Regions from separate parts of the Sphingobacterium hotanense genome, predicted to be linked through region 1. Evidence: riboswitches for the same ligand, from Rfam matches in the RefSeq annotation. Region 1 holds a riboswitch; each other region holds the start of a gene.
The links. A riboswitch is a leader RNA that binds a small molecule or an ion and turns the genes downstream of it on or off. The one in region 1 is predicted to bind S-adenosylmethionine.

Region 1 (7,610 bases):
TTGACGAAGCGTATGGCGGAAGAGCTTACCAAATACATGACCCGCTTGAATATCAAAGTACGCTATATCCACTCGGAAGTAAAAACCTTAGAACGCGTGGAAATACTTCGCGGACTGCGCTTGGGCGAATTTGATGTCCTTGTCGGGGTCAACTTATTAAGAGAGGGTTTAGACTTACCAGAAGTGACCTTGGTGGCTATTTTAGATGCCGATAAAGAGGGTTTCTTGCGATCTGAACGTTCCTTAATCCAAACGATCGGACGTGCAGCACGTAATGAAAAAGGCCGCGTGATTATGTATGCGGACAAGATGACTGATAGTATGCGGATTACCATCGATGAAACGAACAGACGTCGTGATAAGCAGATCAGTTACAACTTAGAACATGGCATTACCCCTCGTACGGTTGGTAAAACAAAAGAAGAGATTCTGGAGCAAACTTCGGTCGCTGATATGGGGGTAGGACCAAAAGCTTATATAGAACCAGATGCGGCAGCTTCTGTTGCTGCCGATCCACTTATCGAATATATGAGCGATAATGAAATGAAAAAAGCGATAGAAACAGTGCGCAAGCGTATGGAAAAAGCTGCAAAAGAGATGGAATTCTTAGAGGCAGCGAAATTACGCGATGAGATGTTCGCGCTGGAGAAAGCCTATGAAGACAAATTTGGAAAAAGATAGATTCTTCGAAACGAAATAATTTTTAAATAGCATTTATATAAAAACAAAGCCACCTAAAATAGGTGGCTTTGTTTTTATCTTATCAGTCTACCCGGAAACTGTGTTATATTTTCAAGCGTTAATTGTTGCATGACCTGATACAATTGTGCTTTGAACATGGTTATGGTATGATCCGCACCCTCATCCCCTAATGCCCCGACGCCATACATAAATGGGCGGCCCATAAAGTTAAAATCCGAACCCACGGCATAGGCTCTACCTAAATCCACGCCAGAGCGTATCCCACCATCCAACATAATCTTTATCTTTTCCTTATACACAGGATTTGAAGCTAATTTCATCAATGAATGTATAGAAGATTCACCTGCATCAATCTGTCGGCCACCATGGTTGGAAACAATGACCCCATCGGCACCGACCTGAATTGCAGCTTCCATATCTTCATCGGTTGTAATACCTTTTAACACCAAAGGTCCTTGCCAAATATCGCGAATCGCTTTCACTTTCTCCACATTCACTTTCCCAGTGAATGTACGGTTCATGAATTGTCCAAGCTGCGCGAGATCTAATCCCTTTTCCATATAGGGTTTCAACGTGGCAAAGGAAGGAATCCCGTGCTGAAGTGTTTTAATCCCCCATGCCGGACAGACCATTGCCTGCAATATATTCTGAATATTCATCTTGGGCGGCATAGAAAGACCCGATTTAATTTCCCGATACCGTAAGCCGAATGAAGGAACATCGACGAGTACCACCAAAACAGGACATTCTACATCTTTTAAACGGCGTAAAATATCATCTCTTAATCGATCTTCCGTAGGATGATAAAGCTGAAACCATGCCTTCCCATCGGAGACCTCGGCGATGCGTTCTATCGAACTGGTAGAAACGGTACTTAAGGTATAGGGTATATCATGCTTGGCAGCGGCTTTCGCCAATATTTCAGGTGCATTAGGCCACATTAGTCCTTGCAATCCAATCGGTGAAATACCGAAGGGAGCAGCATAAGTTCGGCCGAACAGGTTTACCGACATATCAATATCGCCAGCAACATGCAGATACTGTGGCTTTAGAAGAATATCGTCAAAATCATTCTCATTTCTTGCTAAGTTAAGCTCTTCATTACAGCCTCCTTCGAGGTAATCGAAAGCAAACTTGGGAATTCTTGATTTAGCTTTACGCTTTAAATCAGTTACTGAAGGATATTTTGAATTGTATTTGAATAGTATTTTTTTACTCATGGATCTAAAATGATCGGTTAGAACGTTAAACGTCTAAATTAAGGCAAATAATCGATAAGACTGTCCTGTACTTTGATGTGCAGGATAGAAAATCGGTAATTATCAAAATAATGGGGCTTACTCTTTTATCTCGAGTTTCTCTACAACAGATCGGTGTCCCGATTTCCCATAGAAAATAATATGGTCCACCTTGGTTCCAAGGCCCGAAGTTCCCTCCTTCTGCTGAATAAAAATACGATCTACACGCATCTTCACGTTGTTCACCGTGGTTTCAACATAGGAACCCTTATTTGACTTGATGTGCAGGAAAAACTTTTGGCTTGGCAGCGACACGATTGATGCCTCGTAGGAATCTGAATCCACTACTTGCGTAGAGATGCCATAGGCGAAATTCCGCTGAATTACAGAGAGCGGCTTTATCTTGCCGTCCTCATCAAATAATTCACGATACACTTCGATCGGATCCTTCTTATTGATGTTGCCATCATCAAGTCGATTCAAAGCGTAGATATAAGTATTATGCCCCCGATTATGTTGGATATAAAACAAAACATCTTTCATATTCGAGGGTTTTGGGTATCCTGATTGTGCTAGAACCGGGAGGATCAAGTTAATCAGGCAGACTAATAGCAGCGTATGCTTCATGTGATATGAAATTTGCTTTAAATTACAGCAAATTATATTAAGTAGAAGTAAAGTTTTAGTAAAAGATTTTAATCTACTCCACCGCCGCGGTTCATGAATTTTGAAATTAACCAAATAATCAAGGCAACAACAATAACTACCATGATAATGCCGGACCACATCCCCGCTTTAAAGATACCCTCAATTGCAGCACAACTACTCAATAAACTAGTCACCGCAAAAACCATTAATCCTAATGTCAATCTATTCATATTTTATTTCCTTTACTATTAAAAACAACCATAGCTACAAATAGTTTGAGTACAAAGCCCGAATCGAACTTCGTTTCTCGATACATCATACTAATGATTTGTAAACCAACATGCTACCGAAAAGCGATTGGAACGATCTGTATAAATGTTTATCCAAGAAAATAAACAAAAACGGTCTGCATATCACTACGCAGACCGTTTCATACGATATTTTATATTACTACAAGCTTAGTTTATTCAGCTCTTAAAATCTTAGCGGCTTCCACCATAGATTCTAATGCTGCTTTTGTCTCAGGCCAAGCACGAGTTTTCAAACCACAGTCAGGGTTAACCCATAATTGCTCAGCAGGAACTACCGCTTTTGCTTTACGAAGTAAATTCACCATTTCTTCCGTGCTAGGAACGCGTGGAGAGTGGATATCATATACACCAGGACCAATATCGTTTGGATATTTAAAGTCAGCAAATGCATCTAATAATTCCATTTGAGAACGTGAAGTCTCAATCGTGATCACGTCAGCATCCATTGCAGCGATATCTTGAATGATATCGTTGAATTCTGAGTAACACATGTGTGTGTGGATCTGCGTATCATCATCAACGTTTGACGAAGAAACGCGGAATGAACGTACAGCCCAATCTAAATATGCTTGTTGATCTGCTTTACGCAATGGTAGACCTTCGCGAATAGCTGGCTCATCAATTTGAATAATTTTGATACCTGCTTTTTCTAATGCCTGAACTTCGTCAAGAATAGCTAAAGCGATTTGATATGTCGTTGTTGAACGAGGTTGATCATTACGCACGAAAGACCATTGTAAGATCGTAACAGGACCTGTCAACATCCCTTTCACTGGACGGTTAGTCAACGATTGTGCATAAGCTGACCAACGTACAGTCATGTCTTCAGGACGGTATACATCACCATAAATTACCGGAGGTTTAACGCAACGAGAACCGTAGGATTGAACCCATCCGTTTTGAGTAAATGCATATCCTGCTAATTGCTCACCGAAGTACTCAACCATGTCGTTACGCTCGAATTCACCGTGTACTAATACATCGATATCTAATTCTTCCTGTAAACGGATTGTTCTTTCAGTTTCTTCAGCGATTTCTTTGTCGTATTGCTCTTGTGAGATTGCTCCTTTTTTCAAATCAGCTCTCCATTTACGAACATCTTTCGTTTGTGGGAATGAACCGATTGTTGTAGTTGCGAATCCTGGCAAGTTAAATTTAGCTTGTTGAGCAGCTTTACGTGCGTCAAAAGGAGAAGTACGTTTTGCATCATCATCAGTAATGTTGCTAACGCGTTCTTTAACCTCTGGCTTGTGGATCAATGGAGAAGTACGACGGCTTTCTGCAGCAGCTTTGTTAGCTTCGAAACGTTCTTGAGTCGCAGCATCAACTTCACCTTCTGCTAATACCGCTAAGTCCTTAACTTCCGCTAATTTTTGTTTAGCAAATGCTAACCAGTTTTTAACTTCTTTAGGAAGCGACTCTTCGTTATTTTCGTTATCTAAATCAAATGGAACGTGCAATAATGACGATGAAGGAGCAACCCATACGCGGTCTTTACCTAAAGCATCAACTGCTTGTTTGATTTTTACTAAAGAGTTTTCGTAATCATTTTTCCAGATATTTCTTCCTTCGACAATACCTAAAGATAAAGTCAATGAAGCTGGAACTTTTGATAATATAGTGTCAAGCTGTTTTTCACCACGAACTAAGTCTAGGTGTAACGCGTATACCGGAAGACTAACTGCTGTGTCTTCGTTGTCGCGTAGAGCTTCGAAATATGTAGCAACGATTAATTTAACGCCTTTCGCAGCAGCAGCAAGTTTTTCAAAAACTTTACCGTACAATGCGCGAGTAGCATCATCAATATCAAGCGCTAAGAAAGGTTCGTCGATTTGAACGTATTGAGCACCAGCTTCCGCTAACTTTGATAAGATTTCTTCGTATACAGGAAGTAAGTTATCGATAAGGTCGATACGGTTAAATCCTGATTCTTTTTCCTTACCTAATAATAAGTAAGAGATTGGGCCAATGATAACTGGTTTAGTCTCAATACCCAATTGTTTAGCTTCGTTATATTCGCTTAAGAATTTTTCAGAAGTTAATTTGAATTCTTGGTTTTTTACAAACTCAGGAACGATATAGTGGTAGTTCGTGTCGAACCATTTTGTCATTTCCATAGCAGTAACATCTACGCCACCCTCTTGGAAACCACGAGCCATCGCAAAATATAAGTCTAAGTTATATTGGCGATCGATTTTATTTAATAATGAATTGTAACGAGCAGGGATTGCACCTACAGTTAAAGATAAGTCCAATACTTGATCGTAAAATGAGAAGTCATTCGATGGGATCAAATCGATACCCGCTTCTTGTTGAGTCTTCCAGTTGCCTTCACGGATTTTCAGTCCAGCTTGCAATAATTCTTCCGCGCTAATTTTCTTCGCCCAGTAAGCTTCGTTAGCTTTCTTTAGCTCGCGGAATGCACCCACACGTGGGTATCCTAAGTTGTTCGTTAATAACATACAGTATTGAATAAATTTTTAATCTACTATTTTACTTTGCTAGAGAAGGCCACTTAGGACTAGTGAACTTGGCTTATCATTCCTTTTTCAAAGGTAGAATTTAGCACCTTGTCAAGAGACAGGTTGCTAAGGCTTCATCGGGTCTATTCCCTCTGCCTTTCTCTATAAGCGACGGCTAAGATATGGAGAAGAATTGAATAAAACAAAAAAAGTAGTTAGTATTTAGTAGTTAGTAGTTAGACCTATGGCGGAAATTGATTTTAGATGTTAGATATTGGAATTTGCCTTGAAGAAAGGAAAGGAAGGATGCAAGGATGAGCAGGATATTTGGCATGCGGTAAAAGTGAGGGACAAATTGCCCACCATAGTTCTTTATACTAAGTACTAACTACTAAATACTATTTCTGAACCAGGAAAGGAAGGATTCAAGGATTGACAGGATCAGGTATAGTGGAGAATGATGGGATTCAGATCATAATCGTGCGTTTCAGAAGACGTTTCACTAAACGTCTCCTATAAAAAATATAATTCATCCACTATCAAACGTAATACACGATCCTGCTCACCCTTTTATCCTTCCTTTCCCTGTTCAAAACAAAATTCCCTTCCTTTCCTATTTCAAAGACAAAATCCCAATTCTAAAATCCTTCCTTTCTTCAAAACAAACCACAAAAAAACCTGCATTGCTGCAGGTTCTTAAATCTTACATCTAATATCTGATGTCTAATATCTAATATCTAATAACGATACGCTTCCGGCTTGTAAGGGCCTTCTACCGTAACACCGATATATTCTGCTTGTTCTTGTGTTAGTTCTTCTAACTCTACACCGATATGTGCTAAGTGTAAACGAGCAACTTTCTCATCTAAGTGTTTAGGAAGTGTGTACACTTGCTTTTCGTATTGATCTGTGTTTGTCCACAACTCTAATTGCGCTAAAGTTTGGTTAGTGAACGAGTTTGACATTACGAAAGAAGGGTGACCAGTTGCACATCCTAAGTTTACTAAACGGCCTTCGGCTAATAAGATAATATCCTTACCGTCGATTGTATATTTATCAACTTGCGGTTTGATTTCCACTTTAGTAGATCCGTAGTTGTCATTTAACCAGGCAACATCGATTTCATTATCGAAGTGTCCGATATTACAAACTACAGTTTTATCTTTCATTGCTTTGAAGTGTTCCGGACGAACGATATCCTTATTACCTGTTGTGGTTACTACGATGTTTGCTTCAACAATCGCATCAGCCATTTTCTTCACTTCGTAGCCTTCCATTGCCGCTTGCAACGCACAGATAGGGTCAATTTCCGTAACGATTACGCGTACTCCAGCAGAACGTAAAGATTCTGCGGAACCTTTACCTACATCTCCGTAGCCTGCTACAACCGCAACCTTACCGGCCAACATTAAGTCAGTAGCACGGCGGATCGCATCTACTAAAGACTCACGGCAGCCATATTTGTTATCAAATTTCGATTTTGTAACCGAGTCATTCACGTTAATTGCAGGCAAGTGCAATGTTCCTTTTTTCATGCGCTCGTATAAACGGTGCACACCAGTTGTAGTCTCTTCAGAAAGACCTCTGATGCCATCAATTAACTCAGGAAATTGATCGAACACCATATTGGTCAAATCGCCACCATCATCTAAAATCATATTTAAAGGCTGACGTTCTTCGCCAAAGAACAAAGTCTGCTCAATACACCAGTTAAACTCCTCTTCGTTCATACCCTTCCAAGCATAAACCGGAATTCCCGCAGCAGCAATCGCCGCAGCAGCATGGTCCTGTGTTGAGAAGATGTTACATGATGACCAAGATACATCCGCACCTAATTCTACCAATGTTTCGATTAACACTGCAGTTTGAATCGTCATGTGCAAACAGCCCGCGATACGAGCACCTTTTAATGGTTTAGAAGCACCAAACTCTTTACGAAGGCTCATTAATCCTGGCATCTCTGCTTCTGCCAATTCTATTTCTTTACGACCCCATTCGGCTAAAGAGATATCTTTCACTTTGTAAGGTACGTAGGTAGTTTCTAATGATGACATAAATAATCTTTATTTTAGTTTTTGCGGTACAAAATTACTTGATAGCCAAGTCAATTCAAAATACAATAGCATTATACCTACAGAAATTGACATTAACTTGAGGAACCTTGCTTGACGTAACTCAGTTTTAAGCCTATATTTGCATAAACTAAAAAGTAAAGAAAATGTACCCAGAATATCTAGTAGCTCCAATGC
Region 2 (7,610 bases), 120 kb from region 1:
GCTTGCATTGTTTACCCATCCGCTGTAGCGGTGTGGTACTAAACTTCCATCCGCATCATATGGGCTATCCCAAGGAAGGTTAGTCACCATCGCACCTGTATCATATTGTCTATCGTCGGTACCTCTACGTGCGGCAACGATCGAAGGTTTGATGCTCAACCATTCGAATGGCTTGTAAACCGTATTCAAACGGATATTGTAGCGGTCGTAGTCAAAACCTTTGACTGCTCCTAATTCATTGTAATATCCTAGGGAAAGGTAAGATTGTAAAGTTTCATTACCGCCTTGTAGGGAAATGTTGTGGTTTTGGGTGAATCCGTTGCGAGTTGCGACATCCCACCAATCGAAGTTTGAGTTTCTTAACTCTTCATTCCATCTCGGGAATTTGATGTCACTTGCGTTTTGGAAAGATGCGAAGTAATCATATAATTCTGCACCGTTCATCATTTGCATATTTCCATTCGTCAATTGGTTGAAGCCTAATTTCGTAGAATAGGAAAGTTGCATTTTCTGCGATCTAGGTGCTTTTGTCGTCACGACTACCACACCATTGGCTCCTTGCGATCCGTAGAGTGAAGTTGAAGCAGCGTCTTTCAGCACGGTTAGATTGGCGATATCATCGGGGTTTAAATCGCCTGGGCTGTACCCTACGATTACACCATCGATTACCCATAGTGGGCTAGTAACACCGTTTACCGATGCTTGTCCGCGGATAACAACAGCACCACGGGTTCCCGGTCTACCGGTACTTGGCGCTACATACACACCAGCAGCTTTACCGTTCAACATGTTCTCCACCGATGGAGTCGTTACGTCTCTAAGTTTTTGGCCGCTCACATTTTGTAATGCACCAGTTAAGCTTTCTTTCTTTTGTTGAATACCATAACCCACTACAACGACTTCATCTAAAGAATTTACAGATTCTTCCAAGTCGATATTCATGTTATTCGATTCGATTTTACGTTCTACTTTTTCATAGCCTACAGCGGAGATAATTAAGGTTTGGCCCACTTTAGCATTGATGGAGAAGGCTCCATTTTCATCTGTTGAAGAGATGATTTTTGGATCTTCTTTCACGCTGATGGTAACAGCGGCTAATGGTCCTGTAGCACCTTTAATAGTACCACTAACTACTTCTTGAAAAGCAAGGGCATGAATAGAACTGGATTCTTTTAGGTTAGATGCTAACACAGCATCTGGGGTAAGTAGGGCTAATGTCAGTACCGATGTAATTGGGTAAAACGTACTGGCAAGAAATGCCCTGGATAATCTTTTTTTGCACATAAGCGTCTTGTTTAATAAAAGTAGATCTTGGCTACACAATTTAGTATTGTTGCGGCAATATTAACTTTTTGTAAATAGAATGCTATATCATTTTTGAACTCAATCGTTTGCGTATTTTCATGCAAACGATTGCATATGCAACATCGTGTAAATGGCTTTTTCATGTAAATAGTAACATTTTTGATATCATTAAGTTGCTTCAACAACTATGTATCAATTAATTATATCCCTGTCATTTTGCCTGATTTTCATTGTTTTTTGATTTTCCTAATTGTTAAATTGGACGGTATTGCAGCGGCGTGCCTTAGGCGTTTTATTGTCCGATTATTTCTGTACTTTTGTATTTAAATTCATGCTATGACAATCGATCAAACATTCTATATAGGTTACATCAGTAAAACCCGCGGCTTGAAAGGGGAGGTGCAATTATTCTTTGAATTTGAGGACTATATGGATTTGGATTTTGATGTATTGTTTCTCGAGGTGAATAAGAAGTTAGTACCCTACTTCGTTGATACGTTGAAGATGCACAACAATAGTACGGCTTACGCTACTTTTGAGGACATCGATCATATTGATAAGGCCCAGCCTTTGATCAAGAAGAAAATGTATTTGCCGCTAGATCAGAAGCCTGAGCGCGATCCCGATGATTTCCGTTACACGGATTTAGTAGGTTACATGGCAATTGAAGAGGAAGAAGGTGAGCTTGGGGAGATTACACAGGTACAAGAGATGCCGCAGCAGTTCATCGCTACGGTCGATATGGATGGCACGGAAGTGATGTTCCCATTGAACGAAAACTTCATTGTAGGCATAGATCCTGAGGAACAGGTTGTTGTACTTCGTCTTCCTGAGGGATTGATCGATATGTATTTCGAGCAGTAGAACGGCGTTTTCGATATTTTTCCATTTTATTTTCTGGTTTTCATTTTGAGTTCTTGCTTCTATTAGCGATATTAGCCCTCGCTTATAGAGAAAGGCAGAGGGACTAGACCCGCTGAAGCCTTAGCAACCTGTCCCTTGACAAGGTGCTAAATTCTACCCCGATAGGGAAAGATAAGCTGAAACTCAGGTATCGCTGTGTTTTCTCTAAGCCTAAAGGAATTTTATGAAAATCGTAGACCACATTAAGAACGCACAGGGTAAGACCCTATATTCATTTGAGTTATTGCCACCGGCAAAAGGACAGGGAATTCAGAGTATTTTCAAGACCATGGATGAGCTTATGGAGTTCAATCCGCCTTTCATCGATGTTACTTACCATCGCGAGGATTACCTGTATAAACAGCATTCCAGTGGTCTATTAGAGCGTGTTGCCTATCGTAAGCGTCCGGGCACTGTTGCTATCTGTGCTGCGATTATGAGTAAGTATAAGGTGGATGCGGTTCCGCATTTGATCTGTGGCGGTTTTACGAAAGAGGAGACCGAGAATGCCTTGATCGATTTAAACTTTTTGGGTATCGATAATGTGTTGGTACTACGCGGAGACGCGAGAAAAGGTGATTCGGACTTTATACCGACGGTTGGTGGTCATGCCTATGCGACGGATCTTCTGGAGCAGGTCGTTGATATGAACAATGGTCGTTATCTGCATGAGGATATCGAGAGCTCGGCAAAGACCGACTTCTGTATCGGAGTGGCGGGCTATCCGGAGAAGCACTTCGAGGCACCAAACTTTAATACAGACTTTAAATGGTTGAAGAAGAAGGTGGAAATGGGTGCGGAGTTTATTGTTACGCAAATGTTCTTCAACGTGGAGAAGTACAAGGAATTTGTGACGAAATGTCGTGAGCATGGTATCCATGTTCCGATTATTCCGGGTTTGAAACCCCTGACAACGAAGAATCAGTTGATTACGCTTCCTCGAATCTTTCACTTGGATATCCCTGAGGAATTGAGCGATGCTGTGGATGCATGTAAGACTAATGCGGATGTGCGCCAGGTAGGCGAGGAGTGGTTAGTGCAACAGTGTAAAGAACTGATTGAGTTTGGCGCGCCGGTACTACATTTCTATACAATGAGTAATCCGGGACCGACGAAGAAGATTGTAGAAAAATTAGTTTAGATATTAGAGTTAGATAATAGATTTTAGACATTAGATATTAGAGCGTGGAGCCGATGATTTAGATTTCGGTTTTGTGCTATAAGATACAGGAGCCAAGACGAGAGTCTTGGTTTTTTGATTTTGGTGTTTTTGGGGAACTCTGATTGATTGTTTTTAATATTTTATTGGGCGAGTGGTTTGGGGGGCTTAATTTCTGTTAAAATTTGTTAAGCGAAGCGCAGTTTCTGGTTTTCAGTTTATCTTTATTCGGAATTACTAACCTATACTCTTATGAGCTATCAAAAACTGAATAACCTTCTCGGCTGGAGCTGTGGAATCTTGGCAACAATAGTTTATGTAATGAGCGTTGAAAAGTCAAGTAGCTGGTGGGATACGGGCGAATTTATTGCTTCGGCACATAAGTTAGAGGTTGTTCATCAACCTGGGGCACCCTTGTTTCTGATGATACAGAATGTGTTTTCAAATTTTGCAATGGGCGATGTCAGTAAGGCGGCATATTGGATGAATATCGGTTCAGCAATTTGCAGCGGTTTGACGATTGTATTTCTATTTTGGACAATCAGTGCTATTGCGAAGAAACTGGTTCTGAGCGATGGGGAATGGACCTCGGTAAAGTTGTATCAGGTTTTTGGAGCCGCGATTGTGGGTTCGTTGGCTTATAGTTTTACGGATTCTTTCTGGTACTCGGCAGTGGAGTCGGAGGTTTATTCGATGTCGTCACTATGTACTGCCGTTGTATTTTGGTTGGCGTTGAAATGGGATGCACGGGCAGATGAAGCGGATAGTAATAAATGGTTATTGGCGATTGCCTATGTAATGGGGCTTTCTATCGGGGTGCACTTGTTGAATCTTCTGACTATTCCGGTGATTGCTTTGATGATATATTTCCGCAGGACGAACAAGGTCGAGTGGAAGGGGATTGCTAAATCCTTAGGTTGGGGCGTACTGGCCTTAGCATTTGTGCTATGGGGCGTTATTCAGTATAGCGTTCGCTTTGCTGCTAATTTCGACCTTTTCTTTGTCAATAGTTTGGGACTTCCGTTTGGATCGGGTGTGGCGTTTTTTATAGTGCTTTTAGTTGCTGGGATTGTTTTCGGGCTTTATTATGCTGCTCGTAGAGCAAAGCCGATTATGCATTTGGCGCTGTTGAGTTTGAGTTTTATCTTTTTAGGATTCGGATCTTATAGCCTGTTATTGATTCGCGCACAAACGAATATTTCTTTGAACAACTATGATCCGGATAATGCCTTCAATTTATTGAGTTATTTAAGTCGGGAGCAATATCAATCGGAGCCTTTATTTAAAGGGCAGACTTTTGATGCGCGTCCCGTTGATATGACGTCCGGTTCGACCTATAGAAAGGATGCGGATCGCTATACCAGGATCAGCAGCAATAACCGCTATGTTTATGATAAAGAGATGTTGTTCCCACGGATATATAGCGATAAACATACGGCATTTTACCGTCAGTATTTAAATATTCCTGAGGGGCAGTCGCCTAGTATGGGCGATAACTTGAAGTTCTTCTTCAATTATCAGTTGAACCATATGTATGCTCGCTACTTCCTGTGGAACTTCGTTGGGCGTCAGAACGATGTGCCTAGTCAGGGGCAGGTTTATGCGGGCAATTGGTTGTCGGGAATCACATTTCTTGATAATCTCCGTTTGCCTGGACAGTCGCATTTGTCAAATAGCATGTTAAAGGATCCGAGCAGGAATACTTATTTTTTCTTGCCTTTATTGCTTGGTTTTCTTGGGATATTATGGCAGTTGAAGAAGAGCAAGAAGGATACGGCTATTTTGGGATTGCTGTTCTTTTTCACTGGTTTGGCAATCGTGATTTACTTGAATCAGACGCCTAATCAGCCTAGGGAAAGAGATTATGCTTACGCGGGATCATTTTACGTATTTGCGATCTGGATTGGATTAGGGGTAGTTGCTGTTGTGGACTTGTTAACGAAATTAGTGAAGGTTCCGGCGAAGACCTTAGCTTTGGCAAGTTCTGCTATCTGTTTGCTGGCTGTTCCGACTTTACTGTTGAAGGAAAATTGGAATGATCACAATCGATCGGAGCGTATGATGACCAGAGATTTTGCAATGAACATGCTGAATTCTTGTGCGCCAAATGCAATCCTATTCACCTATGCGGACAACGATACTTTCCCGCTGTGGTATTTGCAGGAGGTAGAAGGTGTTAGACCGGATGTACGGGTGTTGAATTATGGTTATCTGCAGTCTGATTGGTATGTGGAGCAGGCTTTAACCGACATTAACGAGTCGAAAGCATTGCCATTGGGATTTGCTTATGATAAGGTGAAGCGTGGACAACGGGATGGTATTCAGGTGTTTGATATGGGGGTAGAGGGTTATACGGATGTGAAGACCGTATTGGATATTATGCTTTCGGATAATCAACAGAATATGATGCAATTGCAGTCTGGGGAGTATGTGAATGTCATGCCGACGAAGAAACTGCAATTGAAGATTGATAGAGAGCAGGTGTTGAAGAATAAGGTAGTACCGCAGGAGTGGGAAAACGCTATTCCGGAATATATGCAGTGGGATTACAATCAGAATTATGTGTCGCGTGCAGAGCTGAGCCTAATGGGCTTGTTGGAAAATAATAATTGGGAGCGACCGATTTACTTTGTGAAGCAGGCACCTAATGATATTTTCATGGGGATGGATAAGTATTTAGCATCGGAAGGGCTAGTTTACCGTTTGATGCCGGTGGAAGTTGGTCAACAGGCTGATGACGCTACTTTGATCAATACAGAGGCAATCTATACAAATGCGGTAGAGAAGTTCAAATGGACGGATATCAAGAATCTTGATTACTTTGATACCGACTCTAATTTTATCTATGATTCTTATGTGCAGCCGAATCTGTATGCACAAGGACTGGAGAGTTTGGTGCAGAAGAATAAGCTTCCGGAAGCGAAGAAGCTAGCGCTAGTTGCTCTTGAGCATCAGCCTAAGGAGCCAAAGACTATGCGCCAGAGTTATTTGAATGCAATACTTGCAGATACCTTAGTGAAGGTGAAGGAGCTTGATAAAGCGAAAGAACTGGCGGCAAAGAACATCAAAGCGATAGACGAGAAGCTGAATTACCAAAAAGGTATTATGGAAGCTTCTGAGGGATATGATCTGTATAGTATTCAACTCGGCTTAGGAGCATTGGAAAGATATCAAGCTATATTGAAGCAGATTGGTGACGAGGGATTGGTTGCAGAAGGGAATCGGGTTTGGAGTAAGTATGAGCAGGCATGGCTGCAGGGGAGTTGAGAAAATATATCAATAATTAGATTTTAGATAAAAGAAAAGAGGAGCGAAAGCTCCTCTTTTTATTTTATCTAATTCTTTAAAATTATTTTTTTGCTTCCTTAGCCCAAGAGTCTTTCAATGTTACCGTACGGTTAAACACTGGCTTTTCAGCAGTTGAAAGTTTGTTGTCTGGTGTAAAATATCCTAGGCGGATAAACTGATACCCTTTTCCAATCTCCGCGTTTGCTAAGTCTGGTTCGATATAAGCTTTTTCGATGATTTGTAGACTATCCTTGTTGATCGATGATTTGAAATCTTCGGCAGCCGCAGGGTTTTCGTCATGGAATAAACGGTCGTAAAGTCTCACCTCTGCTTCTCTGGCATGCTCGACCGATACCCAATGGATAGTTCCTTTCACTTTCATGCCGGAAGTGTCTTCTCCTGATTTTGAGTTAGGTGCGTATTCACAGTAAACTTCTGTCACATTGCCTTGCTCGTCTTTCTTAAAGTCTGTACAAGTAACAATATAGCCGTGTTTCAAGCGTACAGAAAGTCCAGGTCCTAATCGGAAGAACTTCTTAGGTGCATCTTCCATGAAGTCATCACGCTCGATCCAGAGCTCTTTTGAGAACGGAATAATACGTGACCCCTCGCCACCTTCTACTTCAGGGTTATTTTCACCGTGCAGCTCCTCAACTTGGCCTTCTGGATAGTTCGTGATAATCAACTTAATCGGATCAAGAACTGCCATTCTGCGCCATGCTGTTTTATTCAAATCTTCGCGGATACAGAACTCCAAAAGACTAACATCAATCATGTTTTCGCGCTTTTGTATACCGATGCGTTCGCAGAAATTACGAATACTTGCAGGCGTATAGCCGCGTCTGCGCAGTCCTGAGATCGTCGGCATACGTGGGTCGTCCCAACCTTCAACGAATTTCTCGTTTACTAATTGCAACAGCTTACGCTTGCTCATTACCGTGTAGTTTAGATTTAG
Region 3 (7,610 bases), 1.1 Mb from region 1:
TGCACGATGTTTTTTATTTTCTTCGTGTGCTGCCTGTTTCTCCATTTCTCCAATAGCATTGTCTTGTTCGTCGACTAATATCACGTATTCTTCCTTCATCATCATTACGCTCTCGTTTGTTTAGGTGTGGAATATAACAAATTAAATCTCAATTGCTGTCCCAGACCTACCTGCTTAGGTCTTTTATTTTTCTAATGAACAAATCAACGTCGTTTTCGTTTGTTGCCCACGAACACACGATACGAACGACCGCTTCCTGTTCATTGAGTTTTTCCCAAACATAGAATTCAAAGTCCTCAAAAAGAATGTTGATGGTGTTGTAGGGGAGTATCGGGAATAGTTGATTACTTTCTGGCGTCAACGCGAAACGAAATCCAGCAGACTGAAGCGCCTCTGCGATTCGCATAGCTTGTCGATTCGCATGCTTGGCTAGCTCAAAATAAAGTTGCTCCTCAAATAACGTATAAAATTGCGCTCCCAATAAACGGCCTTTTGCCATCAACGCACCTTTTTGTTTTAATGCGTAAGAAAAGCCTTCCGCAAGCTCAGGATTCGCAAACACGATTGCTTCCCCAAGTAAGCCCCCGTTCTTTGTCGCACCTAAATAAAAGACGTCTGCATACTTAGCAATATCGCGAATCTCTAAAGAAACCTTTTCGCTGCATAGTGCCGATGCCATTCTTGCGCCGTCGATAAACAGTTTTAGTCCCTTTTCCCTGCACAAATTGGAAATGCTTTGAAGTTCTTCTTTCGAATAGATACTTCCCAGTTCGGTTGTTTGTGAAATATAAACTAACGCGGGTTTAACCATATGCTCGTCGGTATGGAGATCCAATACCGATTGAATTCCTTCTACCGTCAGCTTCCCATTGATATGGGGAACAGTATTTATTTTATGCCCTGCGTATTCGATTGCGCCCGTTTCATGTACGTGGATATGACCCGTATCTGTAGCAATTACCGATTCGTAATGTTTTAATAAGTGGCTAATCACCAATACATTGGCTTGCGTACCTCCAGAAACAAAATAGATAGGCGTATCCTGGTTTGCTAGATGCGATTTGATATATGTTTTCGCCTTTTCGCTAATACAATCATAACCGTATCCAGGCTCTTGCTGTAAGTTCGTTTCTGACAAAACTTCGAGTATTCGTGGGTGTGCACCTTCAGAATAATCATTCTTAAAACTGATTTTGTTTTCCATTTGCCCAAAGATAATGGAAAATCAGAGCGAAATATTCAAATTCAGGGACTATTTATTATCGTTTTAATTTGTGCAAGATTTCACTTTTCAAGAATGATAACGTACAGGAAACTTCATGAACGTCATTGAAAAACGACAGAAATAGAAAAAGCAAAACAGGCTGTGCATTTTATTGCTACAGCCTGTCTTACAAATGTATGTACTAATGTCTTATTTTCCGAACATGCCTGTTAAAGCATCTAGAATACCACCCTTAGACTCTTTGTCTTTATCTTGGTTAAAGAAATCACCTACAAGATCACCTAGTCCACCGCCAACATTTGGCTGAGAGTTATTAGCACCGGCACCGCCAAGGATATTGCCAAGGATACCGCCTAAACCGCCTGCTGCCGCACCTGAACCACCACCACCTAGCACACTTCCAATTAAGTCGCCGATACCACCGCCCGTAGACGCTGTTTCGCCAGCAGACTCTTGTTTCTTTTTACCTAAGTAACCCATAACTAGGGGAGCTACTAAAGCTAAAATACCTGCAATTTTTTTAATATCTAATCCTGTTTTTGCAGATAGCGTCTCTTTAACATTGTCGGTATTTCTACCGAACATATGGTTTACGATCTTATCCTCGTCTTCCGTAGGACCTTGGTTGAACAAGGCACCCAAATTGTCAAAGATACTGCCGTTATGCTTGCTATCGATTGCGTTTTGAATACCATTAGCTTGCTCTGGACTTTTGTTTGCGTTATAGTTCAAAGCAGACATCATCAAAGGCACTGCAGCCGCAACAACATATTGCGCTTTATCCTTGTCTACGCCTAGTTTTTGGGAAATGCTATCTACAGCTTGGGAACCGATATTGCCGGAAATTAAATCTGTGATGTTCATGTTTTGGTTTATTTTATTTTATTATTATAAATTTACTGCTTATAACTCAAATATAAAGCCAAATTAAATGCATATACGGACAACAATTTTAGGGTTAGTATTGATATCTGGTATTTTTACTTCTTGTCAATCAGAAACCGATAAAAAAGAAAAAACTGAAATTGAAAAGACTCATCTTACAGCAACCCTAGCTAAAGATATTTTTGCTCTACCCACTCATTGCTTACAGATCGAATACCCTAATAAATTGGGGCAGGTTATTGCTTCAGATGCCGATCTAAAGACTCCGAAAGCCTTGCGCCCTGTGTTTTACGGATGCTTCGACTGGCATTCGTCTGTTCATGGATATTGGTCTATCGTGAAGTTAATGAAGCAGTTTCCGGAGCTGGATGCCAACGGTGAGGTCCGCCAGGTTCTTAATCAGCATATTACTCCAGAAAATGTGGTCATCGAGAAAGCCTTTTTTGAAGATAAGAATAACTTAGGTTTCGAGCGTACCTATGGATGGGCATGGCTCTTTAAATTGCAGGAAGAGCTGCATACCTGGAATGATCCGGATGCCAAGCGATGGGAGCAGGCCTTACAACCGTTGGTAGATCTTTTGGTAAATCGCTATAAGGAATATTTGCCAAAGCAAGTTTACCCAATACGAACCGGACAGCACGACAATACAGCCTTCGGACTCTCACTGTCGCTAGATTACGCGCGCACCGTGGGAGATAGATCCTTCGAAGCAGTGATCAAAGAACGTAGCCTTCGTTATTTCAAGCAGGACGTTAATTGTAACCTTGCTTATGAACCAAGCGGAAATGATTTCCTTTCTCCTTGCATGGAAGAAGCTTTTCTGATGAGCAAAATTATGGATAAGCAAGAATACAATGCTTGGCTAAAGACTTTTATGCCCGTTCTATTTGATAAAGACTTTAAATTAGAACCTGCCGTTGTAAAAGATCGTACCGATGGTAAATTGGTTCACCTTGATGGTCTAAACTATAGCCGTGCTGCCTGCTTATTTGGAATCGTAAAACAAATTCCAGAACTAGAAAGCCTGAAAGCAATTGCCGAAAACCATATCGCATTTTCTATCGGAAATATCTCCGCAAAAGATGATTACATGGGCTCACACTGGCTAGGAACGTTTGCGTTGTATGCGCTTAGTGGTAGCTAGTAGTTAGTAATGCGAATTAAGGGTTGAAAATAGGCTTTATGAAACAGGCTGTTAATTTACCGAACACATGTACTAATAGTCCTTTGGTAGATCTGACCTTACTTGCGTTTTGTATCTGTGTTTTTTCATTTATCCAATTAAAAAAGGATTCGATTGGTTGTCTTACCTTAGATACTGCTCTTGAAAACAGATCATTATAAGCACGATCCCTGTTTTTTAAACAATCCGGTTTTCCTTGGGTTTCCCTTATCGGAGTATACATAATTGATTTTTTTTCTTTATAAAACCACTCGAAGAATGGGGCGTCACGGTATATCTTGTCACCAAAGAACGTCCTACCTGCGATGGATGCCCAATTCTCCTTAAATATGTTCAGGTCACTTTCAGATGCCTTGCTTATTACTATGCTTTCCGGACGAGGCAGCGTGGATTTGTTATAGCTGTTGAGCGCATGAAGTTTTAATCCAAAATACCAAAGCCTCTTCGTTGAGCAGAAGCTTTTATCCATTATCTCCAGAGCTACCTTTGCCCTTCTAGTCCCACTGCAGGTTATGATGGGCATAGAGTCCAGTAGGGAAAATTCTCTGGAGCACTCTTCTGGAGCAAAGTCCTCTACAACTGACTGACAGAGAGATCTCAAAACATCAAAAAGGCGGTTGATACGGGTGTTGAATGCTACGTACGAAGTTAGCTTGGGAAACCAATCCATCAGATAATCCGAGGCGAATTTATGAATCTGCTTGATCCTTAGCCGCTGTTCCTCGTGCACACTGAATAAATAGATGGTCAAAACCTCCTGATCAGTAAAGTCAGGTTTGTTATTGTTTGAAAATCGCTGACAGTAATATTGCAGTTCACTGTCATATTTATCACACACATACTGGTATAATTTTATTAATTTTAGAGCCTTGGCCTGATTGATCATGTTGTTTAATAATGCGTAAGGAACATTATAAGTATACTGATAATCAGGCTTTTATGCAAGTTTTCACCCCTCTTTTTAAGAAGCTTTTTCCAATATATTTCAACCCTTAATTCGCATTAGTATTTAGTAGTTAGTATTTAGACCTATGGCGGAATTAGATGTAAGACATTAGATGTGAGATAGTAGCGTATTGGCTTCCGACGTAGAAAAGAAGAGAAAGTTTGTCTTGAACCAGGAAAGGAAGGATAAAAAGATATACAGGATCCTGTATATCTTTTTATCCTTCCTTTCCTGGTTCAGACTAAACACTAGATATCAGACAATAGAGCTTAGATTCGATCCTGTTAATTCTTAAATCCTTCCCTTCCTAGTTCATAGACTAGTCTAATGCCTAATTTCCTACATCTAATTCCGCCCCAGGTCTAAATACTAACTACTAAATACTAACTACTATCCTAAATAGCAATAACTCTATTGGCTTCCAAACGCACTGCTACTCGCTGAATCAATGTTATTCCATCTTCTTTCGAGATAATCTCGGAAAGATCGATTCCTCTTTTCGATAATGCCGATAATAGGGCAGAGCGGAAAACAGATTTACTTTTGCCCCAATTTGATTTGACGATATCGTTGTTGAGAATGACAAGTTCTTGAGTAGAGTAGTTGTTAAATTGTTCTACAAGGTGCTGTTGTAAAGGTTTTGTGTTTGACATACAATTAAGAATTAAAAGGGTTTAACCATAATTGCATTCAGAAAGGGTTAAATAAAGCAACTGCGTTTATTTTGGTATGATACCCGTATTGTTTTACCACCGCGGTGTCTTCACTCGGTTGGTATTGCTATCGCAATTCTGAATACTCTACAAATTTAGTAGATATTATTTTAGAAATCCAAATTTTTGTGAAAAATTATTTTTAGAGTCCTCTAAAGCAGTTCTTAAGTGGTTAAATAGGAGGAGTAAGGACAAGTAGCAATATGCTACTAATCAAAAGCTTTTTATAACCATATCATAACCCTTTCCGAGCGGTCTTGATTGGGTTAATAAAGGGTTTTGAAAGGGCTTTGAATTGGGTCTGAGCCAAAGGAGGGGTGAGCTGGTGTTGTTGTCTTTGTTGACAATGTTGTCTTGAACCAGGAAAAAAATGATAAAAGGATGGACAGGATAGGGGCTGATGTCGTGTTTGTTGGAAATGTTGTCTTGAACCAGGAAAAAAAGGATGTAAGGATGGCCAGGATCCTGCGAATCTTTGTATCCTTCCTTGCCTGGTTCAGAACTAACTCACCTTCCTTCTTCTAATCCAAGACAAACTTTCCTTCCCTTCAAATCAATTGAAGAAAATATCTCCTATCTCTTCAAAAACAAAAGATCAAAAAGAAAGGCGCCTTATCGGCGCCTTGCTCTAATATCTAATGTCTAAAATCTAATATCTATCTTACAATTCCTTCCTCAACCTTGCTACCGGGATATTCATTGCTTCGCGGTATTTCGCGACTGTTCTACGAGCGATGGAATATCCTTTTTCTTTCAAGATTTCGGTAAGTTTCTCGTCGGCAAGCGGTTTTCTTTTGTCTTCGTTGGCAATGCACTCTTCAAGGATTTTCTTCACTTCCTTGTTCGATACTTCCTCGCCAGACTCTGTTTGGATAGCCTCGGAGAAGAAAGATTTAAGAAGGAAGGTTCCGAATTCTGTTTGTACGTATTTGGAGTTTGCAACGCGGGATACAGTTGAAATATCCATTTCAATGCGGTCTGCTATGTCTTTCAGAATCATAGGCTTAAGCATACGGTCGTCTCCAGTTAAGAAATACTCATATTGATATTCCATGATGGCGTTCATGGTTTTTAGGAGTGTCTGCTGCCGTTGTTTGATAGCGTCGATAAACCATTTTGCGGAGTCGAGTTTTTGTTTTACAAACTGTACCGCTTCGCGCATCTTCTTATCGTTCTTTTCCGCTTTCTCATAATGTTCAAACATTTCCTGATAAGAGCGGGATACACGCAGCTCGGGTGCATTTCTGCCATTAAGTGTCAGGTGCAGCACACCATCATTATTGCTGATATGGAAGTCGGGGATAATGTGAAGCTGTTTTCCTGCTGCAGCTCCTGAATCACCTGGTTTTGGGTTTAGTTTAAGGATTTCATTGACGATATCTCGAAGCTCTTCGGAGTTGACACCCAATTGTTTTTCGATTTTATCGTAATGCTTCTTTGTAAACTCTTCGAGGTAGTTTTCAACCACCTGCATAGCCTTTTGGATAATCGGGTTCTCTTGATCCTTTTTGCGCAATTGTATCGCTAGACACTCTTGTAAGCTTCGTGCTCCAATACCCGCAGGGTCAAATTCCTGAATAATGCGCAACATTTCTTCCACATCCTTCTCTTCAACGATAACGTTCTGCGAGAATGCTAAATCGTCAATTAATGAGGGGATGGGGCGACGCAAATATCCGTCGTCATCCAAACTGCCGATAATCTGTTGGCCGATTAAATAATCTTTATTGGAAAGAGCTAACAAATCAAGCTGATTTTGTAAGTTCTCGAAGAATGAATCTTGGATAGCGATGGGCATTTCCTTCTTGTTGTCATCATCATCCGAATCATAACCACCACCATAATCCTTATAATCATCTTCTTGGATATATTCATCTACAGAAAATTCATCTTCGTAGTTGCTTTCTTCTGCGTTAAAATCATCGTCAGGATCCTTGTCAGGATATTCCTCGACAGGCTCATTCATATTGGCCAAACTGCCGTCTTCTAGCGCAGGATTTTCTTCCAATTCTTCTTTAATACGGGCATCAAGCGATACCGTTGGTACTTGAAGAAGTTTAATGAATTGAATCTGCTGAGGCGATAATTTTTGTAATAATTTCTGCTGTAACGTTTGTTTTAACATGTCCCCGATTATAAATCATGGTAAAAATAGCGATTATTATTTAATGAAGATCAATATATTATTTTAGGGAATTGGATTTAGGTATAATTTTTGCGGCAATACTTGTTCATTCACAAGGAGAAATGTGCTTCAAAAAGCGAACTGTTAAAATTCGTTAATTTTTAAACCTAAGTACATTTTTAAGCGTTTTAATACAGTTTTTTCCAAAGTTTTGTTCATATTTACCTCATGTTTAAACGGGTTAAAAACAAATTCTTGCGTATCGCACTGATAATTATCTATTTCGTTATTTTATTTACTTGCGCGGTACAAATCAACTTTCTAGGCCTGTTTGGAGCATCTCCCACGAAGAAAGAGATTTTGTTGCCCAGCCTAAACGTTTCCTCTGAATTATATACCGCAGACTCCGTGCTCATCGGTCGTTATTACAAACAAGATCGTGATCCGGTTCCTTTCGATAGTATATCTCCCAATATCATTAACGCATTAATCGCGACAGAAGATGTCCGTTTTTATAAGCACAATGGCGT
Region 4 (7,610 bases), 2.2 Mb from region 1:
AGCATGCCGGTGAAGACCATTACTCCAGATGGAATGAAAGCACTGCAAGCTTTGCCATGGACAGGTAACATCCGCGAGCTTCGCAATATGATCGAGCGTCTTATTATTCTATGTGATAAGAAGATTACGGAGAATGACGTTCGTATGTTTGCTAATCCAGAGAGTGTGTCGCAAGCACCAAAGTCTAATGGATCTTCTGATGCAAGCGAAGGGTTTGATTTCGAGCAATTTACTTCTTTCCAAGATTTCAAAGATTTCTCGGAATGCGAGTTCATTAAGTATAAATTGGAGAAGAACAACTGGAATGTCTCTAAGACAGCAGACGATCTTGATATACAGCGTAGTCACTTGTATAGCAAGATTGAAAAGTTTGGTCTAAAAAGAGATTAGAACATAAAACAACAAAGGCCTCGCATTGCGAGGCCTTTGTTGTTAACTTATATTTCTTAGTCGTTGAATTTTCTCTTTTGTTTTCGGTAGAGCATAAAGATCACGACCACTAATAAAACCACACCGATCACGACAAATGTTGAGTTAGACGAAGTTGCCACTTCCGCGGTGCTATCCTGCGCAAAGAGGCTTATAGTCGCCAAGTTCAACAATGCCAACACATTCCATTTTCTCATAACACTCAAGATTTAAAGTTTATTTCTAAATATAGTAAATATATTAAGCAAAAACCATGTCACTTTTCTTGATTTTTAGAAATGTTTCCGCCTTTGCGCGCATAATGCCTTTGTGATGACAAAAAAAAAGCGCAATATTTATTGCGCTTTCTCCTTTTCAATTTTAGATTATTTCGGCTATGAAATTTCCTTGCTGATGAATTACGGCTCTTTTATCAATAATCTCCTGAATATTTATAGTTCCAATCACATATTTGTGATTTTCACTGTAAAAACGTTCAGAAATATTGATAAAATTGATGTTTTCTAATACATCTTCGTCATCATATCTGAAATATACGGTGATTGTATAGTCTTTAGTGTACTCTACCTGCTGTGCGTCCAGATGTTTTTTGTATTCATAACGGTAATCATAGCGCAATGCTGTGATGTCCGATAGTACGGCAGAACCCGTCGGGTGACCGCCAGCGCCTTTTCCTAAAAAGAATTGCTCATCCGCAAACGCTGCTTTCACCAATACACCATTATATTCATTCTCTACATTGTACAGGATATTGCTCTTTTTGATGAACTTCGGCAGAACATATAATACCACCTGATGATTATCAACCTCCTTAGCCAATGGAATCAGCTTGATCTTATAATCTTTCTCGCGCGCATAGCGAATATCCGCATCGCCCAGCGTATCAATACCTAAGTTTAAGATTTCGTCAGGATTGATATAAAGCCCATAAGCATGCGAAGCAACGATTGCCAATTTAAATTTTGGATCAAAACCACCAACATCTAATGTAGGGTCGGTTTCTGCAAAACCCAAATCTTGTGCTTTCTTCAAAGCAACATCATAGCTTTGATCTTCATTGAAAATCTTAGAAAGAATGTAATTCGAGGATCCATTGAAAATTCCGCTCACCGAGTGCAACAACTCGTTATCATAATACTCTTCAAGATTACGGATGATCGGAATACTTCCGCAAACCGCACCTTCATATAATAGCGAAGTGCCATGCTGATGTTGAATTTCAACGAGCTCTTCTAAATGTGTAGCAATCATTTTCTTATTTGCTGACACGACGTTCTTGCCAGATGATAAGGCGCGCTTTGTGATCTCGAATGCAGCATCGGCATCGTCAATTAACTCAACAACGGTATTGATTTCCGGATCTTCTAATATAGCGTTTGCATCGGTAGTGAATAGTTCAGCAGGAAGGCTTCTTTTCTTATCGGGATTTTTGATAACAAATTTCTTAATCTCTAGATTTAAATCCTTCGTCTTGATAATATCGTACAATCCTTGGCCGACAACGCCGAACCCAAACATCCCGATAACAAGTTTTTTACTCATGGTATTCTTTTAGTGTTCTTTTTCGTTTTTGTAATCTTATTTGCAATCAATTGGTGCTTATACCTACTTGATTTTCTCAAAAGCTTGTTCTAGATCTGCTTTGATATCGTCGATATGCTCAATACCTACCGATAATCTTAGTTGTCCTGGAAGTACGCCAGCCTTAGCTTGGTCTTCAGCACTTAATTGCTGATGCGTTGTTGCAGCAGGGTGGATAATTAACGTCTTCGCATCCCCAACATTCGCTAGGTGGCTGATCAATTGCAAAGCATCGATGAAGTCATTTGCTTTCTCAACACCGCCTTTAACAGTGAATGATAAAACAGCACCGTAGCCATTCTTTAAATACTTCTGCGCATTTTGATGATATGGGTGATTTTTCAATCCGGGGTAGCTAACTTTTTCCACTTGTGGATGCGCATCCAACCATTGTGCAATCTCTAAGGTGTTATCAACATGACGCTGAACGCGTAATGACAAGGTTTCTAAGCCTTGTACCAATAAGAAAGAGTTGAATGGAGATAGGGCAGGGCCGAAGTCTCTCAAGCCTTCTACGCGCGCTCTAATTGCAAACTGTATGTTTCCAAAAGGACCATTCTCACCAAATACATCAGCGAAAACTAATCCATGATATCCTTCTGAAGGTTCTGAGAATTGTTTGAATTTGCCATTTCCCCAGTTATAGTTACCACCATCGATGATGACACCACCGATACTAGTACCATGTCCACCAATCCATTTTGTTGCAGATTCAACAACAACGTTCGCTCCATGCTCCAATGGTTTAAACAAATAACCTCCAGCACCGAATGTATTGTCCACGATTAATGGAAGGTCGTACTTCTTCGCAACAGCAGCAATGCGCTCAAAATCCGGGATGTTGTAGCTCGGATTTCCGATAGTCTCTACGTAGATAGCTTTTGTTTTATCATCAATCAAAGCTTCAATTTTATCAGCATCAGTATCTTCTGCAAAGCGGGCTTCGATGCCTAAACGTTTAAATGAAACTTTAAATTGATTGTATGTACCACCGTATAGGTTTGCACCCGATACAAAGTTGTCACCTGCCTCTAAGATATTCGTTAAAGCGATGAATTGTGCGGCTTGTCCCGAAGCAACAGCAACTGCTGCAACACCTCCCTCCAATGCAGCGATGCGCTTTTCAAACACATCCGTTGTCGGGTTCATAATACGGGTATAAATATTTCCGAATTGTTTTAATGCGAATAGATTAGCACCGTGCTCTGCATTTTCAAATACGTAAGACGATGTTTGGTAGATAGGCAATGCTCTAGAACCAGTAGTAGGGTCTACTTCTTGTCCTGCATGTACCTGTAATGTTTCAAATTTTAAGTTCTTAATATCAGCCATTGTTGTAATTTTTTAAAATGATAAATAATGAATTCTGTTCTTTAATCGCTAAGCTTTGGTCGTCATGTAGAGGTATGAGGATTCCTTATCCAAGGAATCTGGGAATACCGACGACTATCGCATTCGTGAACAGGTGTTCACGACGAAAAAGATAGTATAAGAAGAGTTGCTAGCAGGTTTGCCGCTAGAAAATCCAATAAAAGAATTTGTAAATGTTGAAGTCATAGTCTTTTGTCATTTATATGCTCCTCAGCTTAATTGCTTTGGACAGGAATTGGCACCTTTTCAATCGTTATTGAAGGTTGCCAGTGGGTCTTTGAGCCAGTCTCTCGCCACTTCTTTATAAATCAAGACCAATCGTTTTGAAGGGTTTTGATTAGGTGCCAATTGCTCGGCACTGCGCAAATATACATTGCTAAAATCAATTATGCAATGTTTTTTTAATAAACAAGCTTCTGAATTCGATAAGTATTGAAAATATCGAACTCAGAAGCTTGCAAAAATATCAATCTGATAATAGCCTCAGCTTAATAAGAACCAGGTTTTAAATCGCGCATTTGGATAATCTGGTCGACGATGTAGACCGTGTTTCCACGCCATGGCAATACACCACGGTATTCCTTGTAGTGAAGATCGAATACTTTTCCGCTGTTCACTTCCAGAATACGATAGATAGAATCGTTCTCCACAGAAAACTCAAACTGATTGCTCGTTAATCCTGTACCGGTTTTAGTTGCGCCAAAGCCTTCTTGAATCAGTTTTCCTTCATAGGTCTTAAATATATTACCTTTCTTAACAGCATAGTTCAAGACGCCGGATTTTACGCCCTCGCCAAAAACATTGTAATAATTCCAATAGACCCAACCTGCAACGATTAGGACAACAATTAATAGCGTCCAGCTGATAAACTTGCCGATCATTGATCCACCTTTCTTAGGCTGTTGGTTTGTTGTGGTTTCCATGTTCTTATATTTATTTGTCTGCAATCCGCAAAAAAGATACCTAAAATAAAAACTTTACGCGAAAAGAAATCCATTAGTAGCTGTATCTCCGCAAATTATTTAGAAACAAATACTAAGAAAGTTTTTTGATTTCCTGAGCTATGCCTTCCTGCGTCTGCTTACCAACCGGAACGAGTGGCAAACGAACCGTGTCTTCACCAAATCCTTTTTGCTTCAGGATGTATTTAACCCCTGCTGGATTACCTTCGATAAAACATAGGTCGGTAATGCGAAGAAGGTCTGAATGTATAATTCTCGCTTGCTCAAAATTACCTTCTAAACATAGGTGTGCTAACGCTGATACCTTGTTTGGATAAGCATTTCCAACAACTGAAATAATACCTACGGCTCCCAAAGCAATCATTGGCAGGGTAGCAGGATCATCACCTGAAATCAACATAAAATCTGCTGGCTTATCACGTAGAATTTCGCTGAACTGTGCAAAACTGCCTGACGCTTCTTTGATAGCAATAATGTTCTTAAAATCATTTGCTAGTCTAACGGTAGTTGCAGCGGTCATATTGCTGCCCGTTCTTCCCGGTACATTGTACAAGATAATCGGAAGGGGAGAGGCCTCAGCAATCGCTTTATAGTGTTGGTAAATTCCCTCTTGCGTAGGCTTGTTATAGTATGGAGATACCGATAGAATTGCGATATAATCCAATACATCGAAATTCTTAACCTGCTCTACAATTTCCATGGTGTTATTGCCGCCAATGCCCGCAACCAAGGGAATGCGTTTATCTACATGCTTCGAAGTAAATGCCCAAACCTGCTTTCGCTCCTCCTTCGACAATGTGGCTGTTTCGCCAGTTGTTCCCAAAGAAACGATGTAATCAATTCCCCCATGAATTTGGTAGTCAATCAGCCTACCCAGGGTCTCATAATCCACAGATCCGTCTGCATTAAAAGGTGTAACGATGGCTACACCTGCTCCTTGAAGCTCATTCATTCGTATATAATTATTTAATGTATGTATTCTATTTGTTAATCATTGCTAATAGCTCGCCTTCCGAAATAATCGGTACGCCCAGCTTCTCAGCCTTTGCCAATTTCGATGGCCCCATCTTATCCCCGGCAACTAGGTAGTTCAATTTCGCGGATATCCCGCTGAGCATCTTACCACCATGCGATTCAATCAGTGCTGTAAGCTCTTCACGAGAGTAGTCGGCAAAGACGCCTGATATCAAGAACGTCTGACCAGAAAGACCGTCGCCGGCAAGCACAATTTCTTTCTCCTCTATTTCAAATTGTAGACCCGCCGCTTTCAACTTCTCAATCTCTTCCCAATGCTCGGGCTGGTTCAGGTAAAAATGTACACTCTCCGCAATACGGAAACCGATATCCGGAACTGATTCAATCTCTTGAGCAGATGCTGCCGCGATAGCATCGATATTCTTAAAATGCTGTGCTAATTTTTTGGCGACTGTCTCGCCGATATGACGAATCCCTAAGCCAAACAATACTTTTTCAAATGGCTTTTGTTTAGATGCCTCCAGACCGGCTAACATATTGTCGATAGACTTTTGACCAAATCTTTCTAAGCCTACTAGCTTATCCTGATGATCTTTCAATGCATATAGATCTGAAATCTTAGAAACCAAGCCTAAGCGATAGAAAGTTTCTATTGTCTCATCACCAAGACCTTGCACATCCATCATCTTGCGACCGATAAAGTGTTGAAGCTTTCCAACGATTTGCGGTCTGCAACCATCCTCATTCGGACAATAATGAACGGCTTCGCCCTCCTGACGGATAAGCTCGGTTCCACATTCCGGACAGTGCGTAGGGTAGACAATAGCAACAGCGCCCGCAGGACGTTTTTCTACATTTGCAGAGATAATCTTCGGGATAATTTCACCGCCTTTTTCTACAAATACCGTATCGCCTTCATGCAGATCCAAACGTGCAATTTCATTCGCATTATGCAGGGATGCCCTCTTTACGGTTGTTCCTGCCAATAGCACAGGTTGCAAATTAGCAACAGGGGTTACTGCACCCGTTCTCCCAACTTGATAGCTGATGCTCTTCAAGATGGTTTCTACACGCTCTGCTTTAAATTTATAGGAAATTGCCCAGCGCGGAGACTTTGCTGTAAAGCCAAGATCTTCCTGCTGTGCATAATCATTCACTTTAATAACAATCCCATCGATCTCATAGGATAGCTTATGTCTGGCTTCATCCCAATAATGAATGAAATCTAATACCTCGTCGATATTGTTGCAAAGTTTGGTATGCTCGCAAACATGGAAGCCCCATTCTTTTACCGCTTCAATACTCTGCCAGTGATTGTCAAATAGTTTATTTCTATTGTCGGCATACAAAAAGTAGAGGAAGCAGTCTAAAGGACGCTTGGCAACTTCGGCGGAATCTTGTAGCTTGATGGTTCCCGACGCGAAGTTTCTTGGGTTGGCATAAGTCTGATCGCCGTTCTCTTCACGCTCCTTGTTCAAACGAAGAAACGCCGACTTATGCATAAAAATCTCGCCTCTGATTTCAAACGTATCTGGAAAAGTACCTTTTTTTAGCTGATGGGGAATGCTGCGAATCGTACGAACGTTGTTCGTTACTTCATCACCCTGCGTTCCATCACCACGCGTTACAGCTTTCAATAGCTTTCCATTTTCGTAGGTCAACGAAATAGATAAGCCGTCGAATTTAAGCTCGCAAACATATTGAAGCTGATTGCCAATGACCTTCCTTACGCGGTTGTCAAAATCTTTTAACTCTTGCTCGTTATACGTATTGCCCAATGACATCATTGGCCATTTATGCTTTACGGTCTTGAACTTTTGCGTAATATCTCCACCAACCTTTAGAGTAGGAGAGTTGGGATCACGATATTGTGGGTATTGAGCCTCTAAGGATTCTAACTCTTTGAGTTTTTGATCAAAATCATAGTCAGAAATTAACGATTCGGCCAATACATAGTATTGATAATTATACTCGTTTAATTCCTGGGTGAGCTGCTCAATTTTTGACTGGATATCTGCTGACATAGACCACGAAAATACAAAATATTCTAGGCCTAAAACAATTTAAAACAACTATTTAATTAAATACGCAAACTATAGAGCAATAAAAGATAAACCAGTAAAAAACATTCTTCAGCAGAACACCTAATGATGGAAATTATTGTCTTTTAGTTGAGAGAATTTATGGATATTATTCAGATAAAAATCCCATACGATGGAGTTCTTGTATTGACCAACTTTGTTTTCTTTGCTCGAATAGGTCTTTCGTTTTCTTGCGTTTTTGATGAAGTTT

Region 2: linked by a shared signal. The riboswitch ahead of DSM08_RS02780 (methylenetetrahydrofolate reductase) and the one ahead of metE (5-methyltetrahydropteroyltriglutamate--homocysteine S-methyltransferase) in region 1 are both predicted to bind S-adenosylmethionine.
Region 3: linked by a shared signal. The riboswitch ahead of DSM08_RS07670 (5-oxoprolinase) and the one ahead of metE (5-methyltetrahydropteroyltriglutamate--homocysteine S-methyltransferase) in region 1 are both predicted to bind S-adenosylmethionine.
Region 4: linked by a shared signal. The riboswitch ahead of DSM08_RS13180 (O-acetylhomoserine aminocarboxypropyltransferase/cysteine synthase family protein) and the one ahead of metE (5-methyltetrahydropteroyltriglutamate--homocysteine S-methyltransferase) in region 1 are both predicted to bind S-adenosylmethionine.

Annotation. Positions count from the first base shown of each region.
Region 1 covers NZ_CP030848.1:804,652-812,261, reverse strand. The annotation lists gene uvrB (excinuclease ABC subunit UvrB) at 1-681, shown strand, start outside; gene DSM08_RS03285 (alpha-hydroxy acid oxidase) at 756-1,922, opposite strand; gene DSM08_RS03280 (DUF4833 domain-containing protein) at 2,040-2,567, opposite strand; gene DSM08_RS03275 (hypothetical protein) at 2,636-2,818, opposite strand; gene metE (5-methyltetrahydropteroyltriglutamate--homocysteine S-methyltransferase) at 3,052-5,361, opposite strand; SAM riboswitch class I at 5,432-5,532, opposite strand; gene ahcY (adenosylhomocysteinase) at 6,099-7,415, opposite strand; gene DSM08_RS03260 (BrxA/BrxB family bacilliredoxin) at 7,580-7,610, shown strand, end outside.
Region 2 covers NZ_CP030848.1:685,570-693,179, forward strand. The annotation lists gene DSM08_RS02770 (SusC/RagA family TonB-linked outer membrane protein) at 1-1,284, opposite strand, end outside; gene rimM (ribosome maturation factor RimM) at 1,642-2,169, shown strand; SAM riboswitch class I at 2,249-2,347, shown strand; gene DSM08_RS02780 (methylenetetrahydrofolate reductase) at 2,393-3,349, shown strand; gene DSM08_RS02785 (glycosyltransferase family 117 protein) at 3,620-6,634, shown strand; gene DSM08_RS02790 (glutamine--tRNA ligase/YqeY domain fusion protein) at 6,717-7,610, opposite strand, start outside.
Region 3 covers NZ_CP030848.1:1,868,728-1,876,337, forward strand. The annotation lists gene idi (isopentenyl-diphosphate Delta-isomerase) at 1-105, opposite strand, end outside; gene DSM08_RS07650 (threonine aldolase family protein) at 167-1,204, opposite strand; gene DSM08_RS07655 (DUF937 domain-containing protein) at 1,415-2,089, opposite strand; gene DSM08_RS07660 (DUF2891 domain-containing protein) at 2,157-3,257, shown strand; gene DSM08_RS07665 (transposase) at 3,274-4,182, opposite strand; gene DSM08_RS07670 (5-oxoprolinase) at 4,638-4,895, opposite strand; SAM-I-IV-variant riboswitch at 4,953-5,046, opposite strand; gene rpoN (RNA polymerase factor sigma-54) at 5,617-7,080, opposite strand; gene DSM08_RS07680 (penicillin-binding protein 1A) at 7,309-7,610, shown strand, end outside.
Region 4 covers NZ_CP030848.1:3,114,631-3,122,240, reverse strand. The annotation lists gene DSM08_RS13195 (sigma-54-dependent transcriptional regulator) at 1-390, shown strand, start outside; gene DSM08_RS13190 (LPXTG cell wall anchor domain-containing protein) at 447-626, opposite strand; gene DSM08_RS13185 (homoserine dehydrogenase) at 790-1,971, opposite strand; gene DSM08_RS13180 (O-acetylhomoserine aminocarboxypropyltransferase/cysteine synthase family protein) at 2,035-3,342, opposite strand; SAM riboswitch class I at 3,578-3,691, opposite strand; gene DSM08_RS13175 (hypothetical protein) at 3,870-4,304, opposite strand; gene dapA (4-hydroxy-tetrahydrodipicolinate synthase) at 4,417-5,295, opposite strand; gene ligA (NAD-dependent DNA ligase LigA) at 5,324-7,342, opposite strand; gene DSM08_RS13160 (glycosyltransferase family 2 protein) at 7,463-7,610, opposite strand, start outside.